Regions from separate parts of the Ectothiorhodospira sp. 9100 genome, predicted to be linked through region 2. Evidence: predicted binding sites of a transcription regulator. Region 2 holds the regulator's gene; each other region holds the start of a gene.
The links. Region 2 encodes FliA, which starts transcription of late flagellar genes. Its sites were predicted from a motif close to GCTAAAGTTNNNNNNNNNNCNGCCGATA; they were not measured.
Positions count from the first base shown of each region.

Region 1: the regulator FliA is predicted to act here: its motif matches at 1,523-1,550, upstream of LPW29_RS03635 (DUF5610 domain-containing protein).
Region 3: the regulator FliA is predicted to act here: its motif matches at 1,518-1,545, upstream of LPW29_RS07870 (chemotaxis protein).

Region 1 covers NZ_JAJNAN010000007.1:2,101-6,311, reverse strand. The annotation lists gene LPW29_RS03645 (sodium-dependent bicarbonate transport family permease) at 1-938, opposite strand, end outside; gene LPW29_RS03640 (hypothetical protein) at 1,045-1,464, shown strand; gene LPW29_RS03635 (DUF5610 domain-containing protein) at 1,587-2,726, shown strand; gene LPW29_RS03630 (hypothetical protein) at 2,802-3,794, shown strand; gene LPW29_RS03625 (ATPase) at 3,794-4,211, shown strand, end outside.
Region 2 covers NZ_JAJNAN010000004.1:55,830-60,040, forward strand. The annotation lists gene LPW29_RS02490 (chemotaxis protein CheA) at 1-631, opposite strand, end outside; gene LPW29_RS02495 (protein phosphatase CheZ) at 739-1,524, opposite strand; gene LPW29_RS02500 (chemotaxis response regulator CheY) at 1,534-1,914, opposite strand; gene LPW29_RS02505 (RNA polymerase sigma factor FliA) at 2,017-2,739, opposite strand; gene LPW29_RS02510 (MinD/ParA family protein) at 2,751-3,641, opposite strand; gene flhF (flagellar biosynthesis protein FlhF) at 3,625-4,211, opposite strand, start outside.
Region 3 covers NZ_JAJNAN010000019.1:30,611-34,821, forward strand. The annotation lists gene LPW29_RS07865 (CheR family methyltransferase) at 1-407, opposite strand, end outside; gene LPW29_RS07870 (chemotaxis protein) at 538-1,467, opposite strand; gene flgA (flagellar basal body P-ring formation chaperone FlgA) at 1,684-2,412, shown strand; gene flgM (flagellar biosynthesis anti-sigma factor FlgM) at 2,503-2,814, shown strand; gene LPW29_RS07885 (flagella synthesis protein FlgN) at 2,819-3,301, shown strand; gene LPW29_RS07890 (flagellar brake protein) at 3,422-4,168, shown strand; gene LPW29_RS07895 (hybrid sensor histidine kinase/response regulator) at 4,185-4,211, opposite strand, start outside.

The sequences.
Region 1 (4,211 bases), on a different contig from region 2:
CTGCCCACCCACTGCACCCACTGGTAATACAGGGGGATGCCCACGAGGACATTCACCGGGAAGGTGAGTCCCAGGGCGGCCAGCATGGCCAGACCGATATTGGCCTTGGGGATGGTGGCGCGAATGGCCGCTGGCGCGGCAATATAGGAGGCGCTGGCGGTCAGCGCAGTGAGGATGAGCAGAGAGCCTGCAGGCAGACCTAGCAGCAGCCCCGTGGTCAGGCCCACGCCCGCCAGCAAGAATGGGGCACAGACGGCAAAGCACAGCAGTCTCCAATGATGCCAGGGCACAGGACGTAGGGTCTCGGCTGCCGTCAGGCCCATCTCCAGAAGGAACAGAGCCAGTACTACCTTAAAGGAGTTGGTGAGCAGGTCGGTGACTGCCGCCCCTTCCTGGGGTCCGTAGAGCAGGCCGATGATGACTCCGCCCACCAGAAGAATGACACCCCGGTTTGTCAGGGTTTCATGCCACAGCCCGGGCATGCCGACGCTCGTGCTGGCACCGCCGTAGCGGCGATAAAGGAAGATGGCCACCATGATGGCTGGCAATTCCATCATCACCAGATAGAGGGTGACTTCGGCGCTAACAGGCAGCTTCAGCCCCTCTGCGAAGGCCAGGGCGACGGCGAAAGTGCCTGCGCTCACGGAACCATAATGGGCAGCCATGCTGGCGCTGTCGGCCGCCGACAGGCAGATGACACGCATCAACAAGGGCATCAGCATCAGCGGGATCAGCGCTCCCAGCGCGGCCACGGCGAGCAGATCCTGAATGACCGAGAGGCTGATATTGCCATGCAGCGCCATCCCTCCCTTGAGGCCGATCGTCAGCATCAGCAGCAAGCTGAGGGTGTCGAAGGCGGCCTTGGGAATGGTCAGATCGGATTTCAGCAAGCCGGCCACCAGGCCAAGCAGGAAAAACATGACGACAATATCTGGCATGGTTGTTGGTGCGATAGCTTCAGGGGATGCGAATTTTGAGGCCAATGGCCGCTAGATGCCAGTGCTGGGGCTTGAGTCCTTCCCGACCGGGTGGCACTCTCTGGCCATGAAACCTTCCTTGCGCATCACGATCATTCCGCTGCTTGCGGCAGCGTTGAGTTTTGGGGTGGTGGCCTCATCTCAGGCCCAGACCGTCATTCTTCAAGAGGGGGAGTCCTGGCAGCGCGGTGATGTGCGTGTCTGGTGTGGTCCCCCCCCATCCAGTGTGCGTCCCATCGTGATCACGGAATGCCAGTTCTGGGACGACTTTGATAACGCCTGCCTATTTGAACGACGCATCCACCGGGTCGGTGGGCAGGAGTGTGTCGAGGAATGCCAGCACTGGGATGACTTTTCAAATACCTGCAATTTTGAGACGCGCTGTGATTATCACGCGGATCAGCATGTATTCGTACACACCCGCTGTGAGCAATTTGATGACTTTGCGAGGACGTGCCAGCGGGAGCGCGCCCGCGTCCTGCGCTGATCTGTTCAGTCAATGTCGCGGGCCGGTGACCTGGTGCGCGGCTAAGGGCGCAGATCACCCTAAAGAATCCCTCCCGGCTGCCGATACCACGTCCATACCCCCCAGTGCAGGAGTGTGTCGCCGTGGCTATCGATCACAGTGTCTTCCCGGTCTCACTCAAGACCCCCGATTTCCGTCCTGGTGCCAAGGGTGCGGGACAAGGCATCGCTTCGAGTGACAATGGCTCCGCTCGTAGCCTGAATGCATTGCAGAACAAGATTCTGCAGAACCTGGCCAAGCAGATCCCCGGGCAAAGCCTGGGAGGCATGAAGCGTCTGGATGCCAATGACTTCACTCCCGAAAAGGTGGCCGAGCGCATCGCTGGCTTTGTGGAGATGGGGCTGGCCAATGCCCGAGCTCGAGGCGCCAGTGAAGAGCAACTGCAAACGCTGAAGGAGCAGGCCACACGCGGTGTCGAGCAGGGCTTCAAGGAGGCCCGTGAGATCCTGGGTGGTCTCAATCTGCTCGATGGAAAGATCAAGGCGGACGTGGATGAGACCGAGGCGCTGACCTTCGCGGCTCTGAAGAACCTCGCGCTCGACCCCCAGGATCGTGATCTGGCTGGCATGACCCGCCTGTCCATGATGGAACGCTATCAGCGCGCCGAGAGCCTGGAACTCAACATCACCACGCAATCGGGCGCCCAGGTGAGCATCCAGTTCCAGAGTGCCCAGGACACCCGTGTCCAGGCCGAGGCCCGAATGGAGGGCGGGGATTCACGGGGGTGGCTGGATGTCAGCCGAACCGAGCAAAGCGGCTACAGCTTCTCGATCCAGGGCGACCTGAACCCGGATGAACTCCGGGCCGTGGAGGACCTGGTGCGTGATGTGGGGCAGTTGGCGGATCAGTTCTTCAATGGCGATGTGCAACAGGCCTTCGAGATGCTGCCGGATCTTCGCTTCGACACCAGCCAGTTGCAGTCCATGGATCTGAACATGACCCGCACCGAGACCTACCGTATGGCCCAGAGCTATGAGCAGACCCAGCAGATGGAATCCCCGGAACGCTCCATGCCGGGGCGACGTCTGGGGCAGCTGATGGAGGCCATGCAGGAGCGTTTCAACCAGCCGTCGCTGCAGTTCCTGGCCAATCCCATGGACGATGGCGGGCTGATCATGAAGACACTGGTGGAGCAGGATACCCGCTTCAAGGAAGCCGACACCGAGCAACAACAGCGATTCCAGGAGAACATGGCGCGGTTGCTGGATACAGTGCGGCAGTAGCATCGGGTACACACGGCGGGGAATATTCGGGTCACTTCACGGTCATAATTCCAGGTAACCACCACTGGAGGCCCGGTGACCCCGCTGACCCATCACGAAATCCTCACCCTGGTTGGCCCCTTCGCCCGCGACGATTGGCGGGTGGATCTGGCGGCCACCGATCGCCAGAACCGGTGCGTGGTGTTCGAGCCCCGCACCCATGACCACCCCGAAGATCCTTCGAGCCTCTCGCTCACCGAACACCTGCAACTGGAAAACCCGGCCCGTGGCCGCTTCTGTCTGCGGCGCACACTGACCGATGCGTCGGGCCTGAGCGCCACGCTGGAGGTCATCGGTGAAGACGCGGCCTCGGTGTACGCCCAGTGCGCCCGTGTGCCGCTAGTTGACCACTTTCGGCACCAGGCCGGTACGCTGGCGGCCCTCAGTTACGCCCTGGAGTATCGTCGCCCTGCACCCAATGCCGAGCCGGGCTGGAGGCGGCGCTTTACCCTGGGTGAGGCCTGCGTATGCGGGCGACGCCTGCAGTTTGATGCCCGCACCGTCCCGGGTCTGCCGGCCAAGCTGACCCTGGACTGGCATCCCCAAGGTGATATTCATCTGCCCGGTGACCTGCTGGCGGTGCAGGGCTGGGCCTGGCGACCCCTGCAACTCATGCCCGGCGGCTGGAAGGCCACCGTGAAGCTGTCCCGACGGGAGCCGGAGCGTTCGCGCGAGGCCGAGGAGCGCTTCCTGGCCACGGTGGCACACCTGGAACAGACCCTGTCCCAATCCCCCGCGCACTTTCATGAACGCTTCAAGTGGCAGCGCTGGCGGGTGGTCTTTCAGCGCAGCCTGGCCATACAGGGGATGCTGGCCATTCTGTCCGCCATCCCCATCCTGTACTGGGGCGATTTCGGGCAGGATGGTCAGGTGCCCCTGTGGACCACCGGCGTGCCACCCGTGATGCTGCTGGCCATCTTCCTGAGCTGGTCCCGCGAGGTGCCGGTGATGGAGATCCCGCCGCTGCCCAAGCCACTGATGGCCACCGCCTGGGAACAGGGTCCATCCACTGAAGGAGTCCCCGACTGATGCAGGGCAATCCCATGAACATCCCGGCGGTGTCCATCGCCGCCGCCAAGCAGGCACTGATCGAGCAATACGCGGATCCGGTGCTGCGGCTTCGCGCCTCCATGCTCTGGGGTACCCGCGGGGTGGGAAAATCCTCCATCATTGCTCAGGTGGCCGAGCACTACAGGGTTCCCCTGGTGGACCTGCGCCTGACCACCATTGAGCCGGTGGACATCCGCGGGGCCATCTATGCCGACGAGGAACAATCCCGTACGGTCTGGTTTCCCCCGGAATTCCTGCCCGGGCCGGATCAGCCCGAGGGCATCCTGTTCCTGGATGAACTCACCGCCGCCGATCAGCGCCTGCAGATCTCCGCCTATTCCCTCATCCTGGATCGTCGCGTGGGGCACTACCGTTTGCCTGATGGCTGGCAGGTGG
Region 2 (4,211 bases):
GATCAGATCCTTGGGTGGCGGATGCTTTCGGCGGGACACCCCCCCCCGTGGCCGTTCCGGACCCTCCGTTGTCCTTACCTTCCTGCATGGCGTCCAGGAGCGCCTCGAACTCCTCGTCAGTGATATCCCCATCAGCCGCATTTGCGTCCTGCGGGGCTGGCTCCGCCGGGGCAGGTTCTGGCTCGGCGATCACCTCAGGCGCTGCAGCGGCAGGGGGTGACAGATGTGCCGGCTCTTCCCCCTCGGGATAGGTCAGGGGCTCCAGGGCTGCCAGCAGGTGATCAGGTGCCGGTTCGGGCATCTGACCAGCGCGCAACTCATCGAACATCCGATTGAGGACATCCAGCACCTGCAGGATGATATCCATCAGGTTGCTGTCGGCACGTCGCTGTCCCTGGCGCAACAGATTGAATACATCCTCGGCGCGGTGACAGATCTTGACCAGGTTCTCCAGGTTCAGGAACCCCGCGCCGCCCTTGATGGTGTGAAAACTCCGAAAGACGGAGTTCAGCAGATCCTTATCTTCAGGCGTTCGCTCCAACTGCACCAACTGCTCACCGAGGGCGTCCAGGATCTCGCTGGCCTCAATGAGAAAGTCGTTCAGGATTTCGTCGTCGGTGTCCAGAGTCATGCCTTGTTCTCGCGCGTCGTGCGGATGCCCTTCTCACTCCCAGGTTGGCGGCCAACTCCGGGAATTCTGAAATGGGCATACACCCGGGGGTGGGCCCTTGGAACCGTTCAAAAGCCCAGGCTGGAGAGCAGATCGTCCACATCATCCTGCCCGCTGACCACTTCTCCCTTGTCGGAAGTCCCTGAGACCGCCGGTCCGGTCCCGGCACTGGCGGGACCGGTATTGTCACCGGGATCTGCCGACTTCCTGTCACTGTCGGGTTTGGTAAGTCGCTGTCCTGACACCTTGACAAGCCCAACCAGGTTATCCTCCAGATCCTGCACCAGGGTCATGACCCGGCGAATCACCTGACCGGTCAGATCCTGAAAATCCTGGGCCATGAGCACTTCGGACAGCCCCTTGCGCAGCTTCTCCGCATCCCGCTCCGTATCCGCGAGAAAATCGCTCAATTGCTGGCTCACCTGTCTGAATTCCTCAAGGGACATCTCGCGCTGGCGAAAGCGCGCCCATTCCCCACCCAACTCTCCGGCTCGACTGGCCAGCGACTCGGCCACGGGCAGGTTGTCCTCCACTGCATTGAGCGTACGGTGGGCCGCCTGCTCGGTCATGGCCACCACGTAGTTCAGACGCTCCTTGGCATCGGGAATGTCCTGATGAGTGAGTTCAGACAGGCGAGTATCCAGGCGGAAGCTGTTAAGCGCCTCATGCAGATCACGGGTCAGTTTGCCCAGTTCCTGGAACAGCATGCTCTCGTGCATGCGGCCCAGTTCCTCGATCAGATGGCCGGCCTTGTCTTCGTGACCGGCTTCCATCATCTGAACCAGTTCCCGGGCCCGTTCCAGTTGTTCCTTCCTGAACAGGGCCTCTTTGTCACTGTCTTGGCGAGTATCCATGGGGAATGATCAACCGTTTTGCTCGAGGCGTTCGAAGATCCTGTCGATCTTTTCCCGCAGGGTTTCGGCCGTGAACGGCTTGACGATGTAGCCGTTCACGCCCGCCTGGGCCGCCTCCACGATCTGTTCACGCTTGGCTTCCGCGGTCACCATGAGCACCGGCATGTCCTTGATGCGGGGATCCGCCCGGACCGCCCGTAGCAGATCAATACCGGGCATGATGGGCATGTTCCAATCGGTGACCAGAAAATCGAAGTTACCATTTTGCAGCATGGGTAACGCCGTATGTCCGTCATCCGCCTCGGAGGTATTGTTGTACCCAAGATCCCGCAGCAAGTTCTTGATGATGCGACGCATTGTGGAAAAGTCATCCACAATGAGGATCTTCATATTCTTATCCACAAAAACCTCCAGTGATGCGCAAATCGTTAGCTGCGCGTCCACCGCGCAGAATGAATACGTGTTCCAGACTTCGGCAGCCTTGAGGGCGTCTCAGACCCGGACGCCATCCCCTACCCAGTCGCCCATGCGTGCCTTCAGTCGCATCAGTGCCTGACCATGGAGTTGGCAAACCCGGGATTCGCTGACCCCCAACACCTGGCCAATCTCTCGCAGGTTCAATTCCTCGTCATAATACAGGGACAACACGAGTCTTTCCCGTTCCGGCAACTCGCCGATGTTGTCCACCAGGGCCTTCTTGAAATCGGTTCGCGTCAGATCCATCAGGGGATCCGGCCCATCGGAGGTCAGCAGGTTGTCTACCGAGGAGTCCGCATCCCCCAGGTCGTCAAAGCCCAGCACCCGGCTTGAGACTGCATCGCGGAGCATATCCTGGTAGGTGGTCATGTCCACACCGAGCGCCTCCGCAATCTCCGCCGCCGAGGCCTCCCGTCCCTCCCGATTCTCGATCTGACGGATCACCTCGCTGATCCGTCGCGAGTGTCGATGGACGGAACGGGGCGTCCAGTCACTGCGACGGACCTCATCCAGCATGGCGCCGCGAATGCGGATACCGGCATAGGTCTCGAAACTGGCACCCTGGGATGGATCATACTGACGGGCAGCCTCCAGCAGGCCGATAATGCCTGACTGAATCAGATCATCGACCTGAACATTGGAAGGCAGGCGCGCCAGCAGGTGATAGGCAATACGCTTCACCAGGGTGACATGCTCATCCACCAGGGTATTGGGGTCCAACTGTTGGCTGGCATACATGGCAAGACCGCTTATGGCGCTGGCTCCAGGTCACTCTGATCGGTATTGATCAGACGTTCCACGAAAAATTCGATTCCCCCCCGGGCCCCCCGCGGCATGGGCCACTGCTCAATGCGCGAGGGCAAGGCCCTGAAGGATCGGGCAGCCGGTGATGAAGGAAAGGCCTCAACCACGGACTGACGACGTTGCACCGCCTTGCGAAGATAATCGTCGTAAGGAATCGAGCCCACATAGTCGAGCATGACATCGTCGAGAAAACGGTCACAGACGGCGACCAGTTTGCGGAACAGACTCCGCCCCTCGTCTTCCTGCTCATTGCGCACCATGTTGGCCAGGATGCGAAACCGCATCACCCCGTGATCCCGATACAGGACCTTGATCAGTGCATAGGCATCCGTGATGGAAGCCGGTTCATCACAGACCACCACCAACACCTCATGGGCGGCCCGACAGAAACTGGTCACGCTGTCATGGAGACCGGCGGCGGTATCCACCACCAACACATCCAGCGGGTGAGTGAGTTCACTGAAGGCATGGATGATGCCTACATGCTGAGCGCGACCCAGGTCAGCCATATCGGCGATACCCGAAGCTGCCGGCACAATCAGTATACCGTTGGGGCCCTCCACCACCACCTCGTCCAGAGAACAATGTCCCTCCAGTACGTGAGACAGATTCCTCTTGGGCTGCAACCCCAACAGCAGATCCACATTGGCCAGCCCCAGGTCCGCATCCATGAGCATGACGTGCTTGCCTGCACGCGCCATGGCGGCACACAGGTTCACCGATACATTGGTCTTGCCCACCCCCCCCTTGCCGCTGGACACGGCAATCACCCGAACCGGCCGGGACGTATCCCGACGCCCCGAGGCGCTGCTTTGATTCTCACTGGGTGAAGGCATGGGTAAACCTGGCGCTAAGATCGTTGACACTGTCAGGACGCGGGGTCACGGGCGATTGCCGTGCCCGCGACAGGGAACGAGGCCGACGCTCGGAATACCTCTCCGGGGCCTCAAGCGCCGCCGCCGCCATCTGAACCAGCCGCGGGGCACTGGCGGCCAGCAAATCCTCGGGGATCCTCTGGCCTGCACTGATGAAATTAAGCGGCAGCCGGGATGAGATCAGGGCGGACAACACCTCGCCCAGGCTGGCGGCTTCATCCATCTTGGTCAAGATGCAGCCCTGGGGCTGCAACCCGCTGAATCCGCTCAGGGTCTCGTCCACCACTGCCTTTTGCACGTTGGCCGCCATGACCAGCATCACCCGGGCGGCAGACGTCGACGTCACTCGGGCAAGCTCATCGAGCATGTCCTTGTCACGCTGATTGGTTCCGGTCGTGTCGATCAATACAAGCCTTTTGGACTTCACCCGCCTAAGCATATCCTTGAGTTGCTGCTCTGTCTGCGCCAGATGAACGGTCACTCCCAGTAACTGACCGATGGTCTGCAACTGACGATGAGCGCCCAGACGAT
Region 3 (4,211 bases), on a different contig from region 2:
CCGGCTCGCGATTGCAGATATTCGCTGGTGGCCATGCTGATGGAATAGGGTTCCTGGCCGGAGGAACAGGCAGCGCACCAGATGCGCACCGTGGAACCGGGGGATTTTTTGGCCAGTTCCGGATAGATCTGATTCTTGAGGATCTCGAAGGGGAAGACATCCCGAAACCAGTAGGTCTCGTTCGTGGTCATGGCTTCGATCACCCGTTCACGCAGACCGGAGCGGCCACCGCGCTTGAGCAGTTTGAGCAACTCGCTGACCGAAGCAACGGAGAATTCCTTCATCAGCCGGGACAGCCGGCTGGTCACCAAGTAGTGCTTGTTATCTCCCAGCACAAGACCGCAGGACCGCTCAAGAAAGATCTTGAAGTCCTCGTAATCCTGGGGTTCGATCGGGCCTGATGACAATGTTTTGGTGCTTCCCGGTTAATGGATTGTGCCTGCCTCCGGTGATGAACCGGAAAACGCAGTATACCCGCAAATGGCCCCGCGGGCGGCAACGAGTTGCCGCCGATGGCAGCCCCCTGCCCTGTGTCCGTTACTGCCCGACCTCTTCGGGCTGCAGGTGGCCCAGCACGGCCTCAGCCAGCTCATCGGGACTGAACTTCGGCAAAAATCGGTCCGCCCCTGCCTGACGCACCATGGCCTCGTTAAAGGTACCACTCAAGGAAGAATGTAACAGGATGTACAGGCCAGACAAATCCGTTGTCTGGCGGATCTCGGAAGAAAGCGTGTATCCATCCATGACGGGCATCTCGATATCCGAGATCACCATGCCGATCTGTTCATCAATAGGGCCTTGCTGAGCCATTTCCTTGAGCTTGGTGAGCGCTTGCTGACCATCATTGGCCACGATGGCCTCAACACCGATCTGGGCGAGCGCGCGGACGATCTGCTTGCGGGCCACCGAGGAGTCATCCGCCACCAGGGCCCGGCGTACCCGCCCGCCCTCGCGGATGGCCCGGGACAGGGCCTCATCCACATCCTTGGAGGGACCGGTCACCATTTCCAGCACCTTTTCCACATCGATGATTTCCACCAGCCGATCCTCCACCTGAGTGACGGCCGTCAAAAAGCTGTCCTTGTGAGTGCCCCGAGGGGGCGGGCGGATCTGATCCCAGTTGAGATTGATGATGCGATCCACCGAGGCCACGAGCAAACCCTGCACCGAGCGGTTGAACTCGGTGAGGATGACGAAGGCCTTTTGCTCGTGTTCCGGTGCTGCCATACCGATGGCCTGGGCCAGGTCCACCACCGAGACGGTTTGCCCACGCAAGGTGGCCACACCGCGCACCACGGAGTGGGCGCTGGGCATGCGATTCAGTGGTGGGCAGGCGATCACCTCGCGCACCTTGAAGACGTTGATGGCAAACATCTGTCGCGTACCCAGAGAAAACAGCAACAGCTCGAGGCGGTTCTGCCCGACCATCTGGGTACGCCGATTCACACCATCCAACAAGTCGCTCATGGGCCCCTCCTGCGGAACACCCGGGGATAAACATGGCCAATCTACCGGGTTATCGGCGGTTCGGGGCAATCCTTGATGCCTGATCTGGCATTGGGATTGCATCCCTTCACACCAACAGCCCCCGGTGCCGGAATCCCGGCAACGAATGCGCGGAGTACGATTATGAACCAAGTCAGACATGCCTGTCTCATGCACCCGCCCCATGGATCCCGCGTCATGCGTAAACGTCGTGGATGGAGCAGATCCGTCCTGGCGTGCCTGACCCTGTGCCTACTGGTACTGCCACCCACAACCCTGGCCTCGGAGGTGGAACCTCATGCCAATATTCTCAACGCCGCCCGGGAATTTCTCACCGAACAGGCCCGGCAACATCACGGCGACGATCTGGAGGTCCGCGTAGTCCCGGGAAGACTGGATCCGAGACTGCGACTGCGGGCCTGCGGCGCCCCCCTGGAGGCCGATCTTCCGCCCGGAGGACGCATGGTGGGCAACACCACCGTGGGGGTCCGCTGCCCAGGCCCCTCGCCCTGGAACCTGTATGTACCCATGCAGGTGAACGTGAGCGGCGAGGTCGTGGTGCTCGACCGTTCCCTGCCTCGCAGGGCTGTACTATCCTCAACTGACATACGTCTGGAACGCAAGGCACTCGATGGCCTGCACAGCGGCTATCTTGTAGACCCGGAACGCGCCAATCACATGGTGCTGCGTCGCGCCCTGCGCGGTGGTACCGTGCTCACGCCCCACATGGTGGAGCCGCAGCGGCTGGTGCATCGCGGCGAGCGGGTCACCCTGTTATCAGAGAACGCTGCGATCAGCGTGCGCATGGCGGGCGAGGCCATGGCTGACGGCGCCTACGGGGACCGGGTACGGGTACGCAATCTGTCATCCCGACGCGTCGTGGAGGGGCGCGTACTCTCCGCCGGCGTGGTGGGTGTTAATATGTGACGCCCGACACATAATGCGGGTTAAAGAATTCCCAGGACGAGCCGATAAAAGGACCATCAGAGGCGGTATTTGTATGTGCGAGGAACGGATATGTCCATCGAAGTCAAGAATCTAAGCCAGCCGCAGGCGCGGGGTGCCAGTGACAGTCGTGGCACCACCGAGAGCGCTCGTGGCGGCAAAGGGGCCGGTCAGACCCCGAGCCCGGCCGACAATACGGCCGACAAGATCACGCTCACCGGGGCAGCGAGACGCCTCAGCGACCTGGAGCAGACCGCGGCTTCCCAGCCCCAGGTGGACGAAAAACGCGTCGCCGAACTGCGTCAGGCCATCCAGGATGGGAGTTATCAGGTGAATGCCCAGGACGTGGCGGAAGGGCTCATGAAATCGGAAAATCTGTTCTGATCACATGAACCCCACCCCCTTCCCCGAACACCTGGACCAGATCCTCAGCCAGTCCGTGCGTGAGGCCACCAGCCTGGAATCCGCCCTGCAGCGTGAGGGCGCAGCCCTGGCATCCCGCGACCTGGACGAACTGAACGCTGCCGTGGCCGATAAACAGGTCCGCGTGCAAGCACTGGAAGCGCTGACCCGTCAACAAACGGAATTGCTGCAACGGGAAGGTTATGAGACCAACGCGCATGGCATGGACCGAGTGCTGCGCGACTGGGACGAAGACGGTGTACTGCGTCCCGTCTGGGAGCGCCTGGTGGAAGTCATGTCTCACTGCCATCGCCTGAATCAGGTCAATGGCGGTGTGGTGGAAACCAGCCGACGCCGGGTGGACCAGGCGCTGCATATCCTGCGCGGAGAGGAAGCCCGCACCGAACTCTACGACCCCCACGGCCGCGCCTTCTCGGCCAGTTCCTCCCGCCCGATCACCAAAGCCTGATCCCGCACATCATCCGGCGGCGATTCCCAGCCGCCATGTATCTCACGCTGTGCTAACCTTATATTGATGGGTTTAGTCAAACCCGTAGGCACACCTGCCCGCATGGGGAGAGCAAGCGCCATGGCACAGATGCAGACACTGGCCCGTCACGCGCCGGCCATAGAATTGGGACGCCCGATGATGACTGCGGACGACATCCTTTCACAACTGAGGGAACTGGAAGCGCGCGGTGCTCCACTGAGCGTGCGACTGGGAAACGAACAGGAGTTCTTCAACAGCCGCATATTGCGCATGGACCCTTCCCATGGATGGTTGTTCCTGGAAGAACTCGTGCCCTACCAGGGCCACCTGAGGGTCGCCCCCAGGCAACCCATGCATGTATACGCCATCATCGGTGAGATGGGCGCCCATTTCTGCTCCAAGGTGCTGCACACCGGCGAGCACGATGGTGTGGCCTTCTATGTACTGGGACTTCCCGAACACATGGATTCGGAACAGAAGCGCACCCATTTCCGCACACCCGTGGAACAGGCCCTGGACACCCCGTTGACACTGACCAATCGCGAAGGGCGTCAGTTCACCGGTCGGCTGGTGGATGTCTCTCTGGGTGGGCTGCGCGCCTATTTCGACCTGGATACACCGATCGGCGCCAGGGAACTGCTCAACGTCAAAGGTCTGACGCTCCCCGGCATCCCGCCCATCGACTGCGGGCTACAGGTGCGATTCGCCAGAGAGGACAAGGGCAAGGGACTACGCTTGGTGGGCGGACGATTCTTCGACCTGAATCCAGAGGATGAACAGCACCTCCTGCGGACCCTGCTGTTACTGGAACGAGAGCAGACTCACCATGGCGGGCGTCGTGACTGAGGACTTGCGGTGGATCTCATACCTCTGTGGGATCCACTTTCGG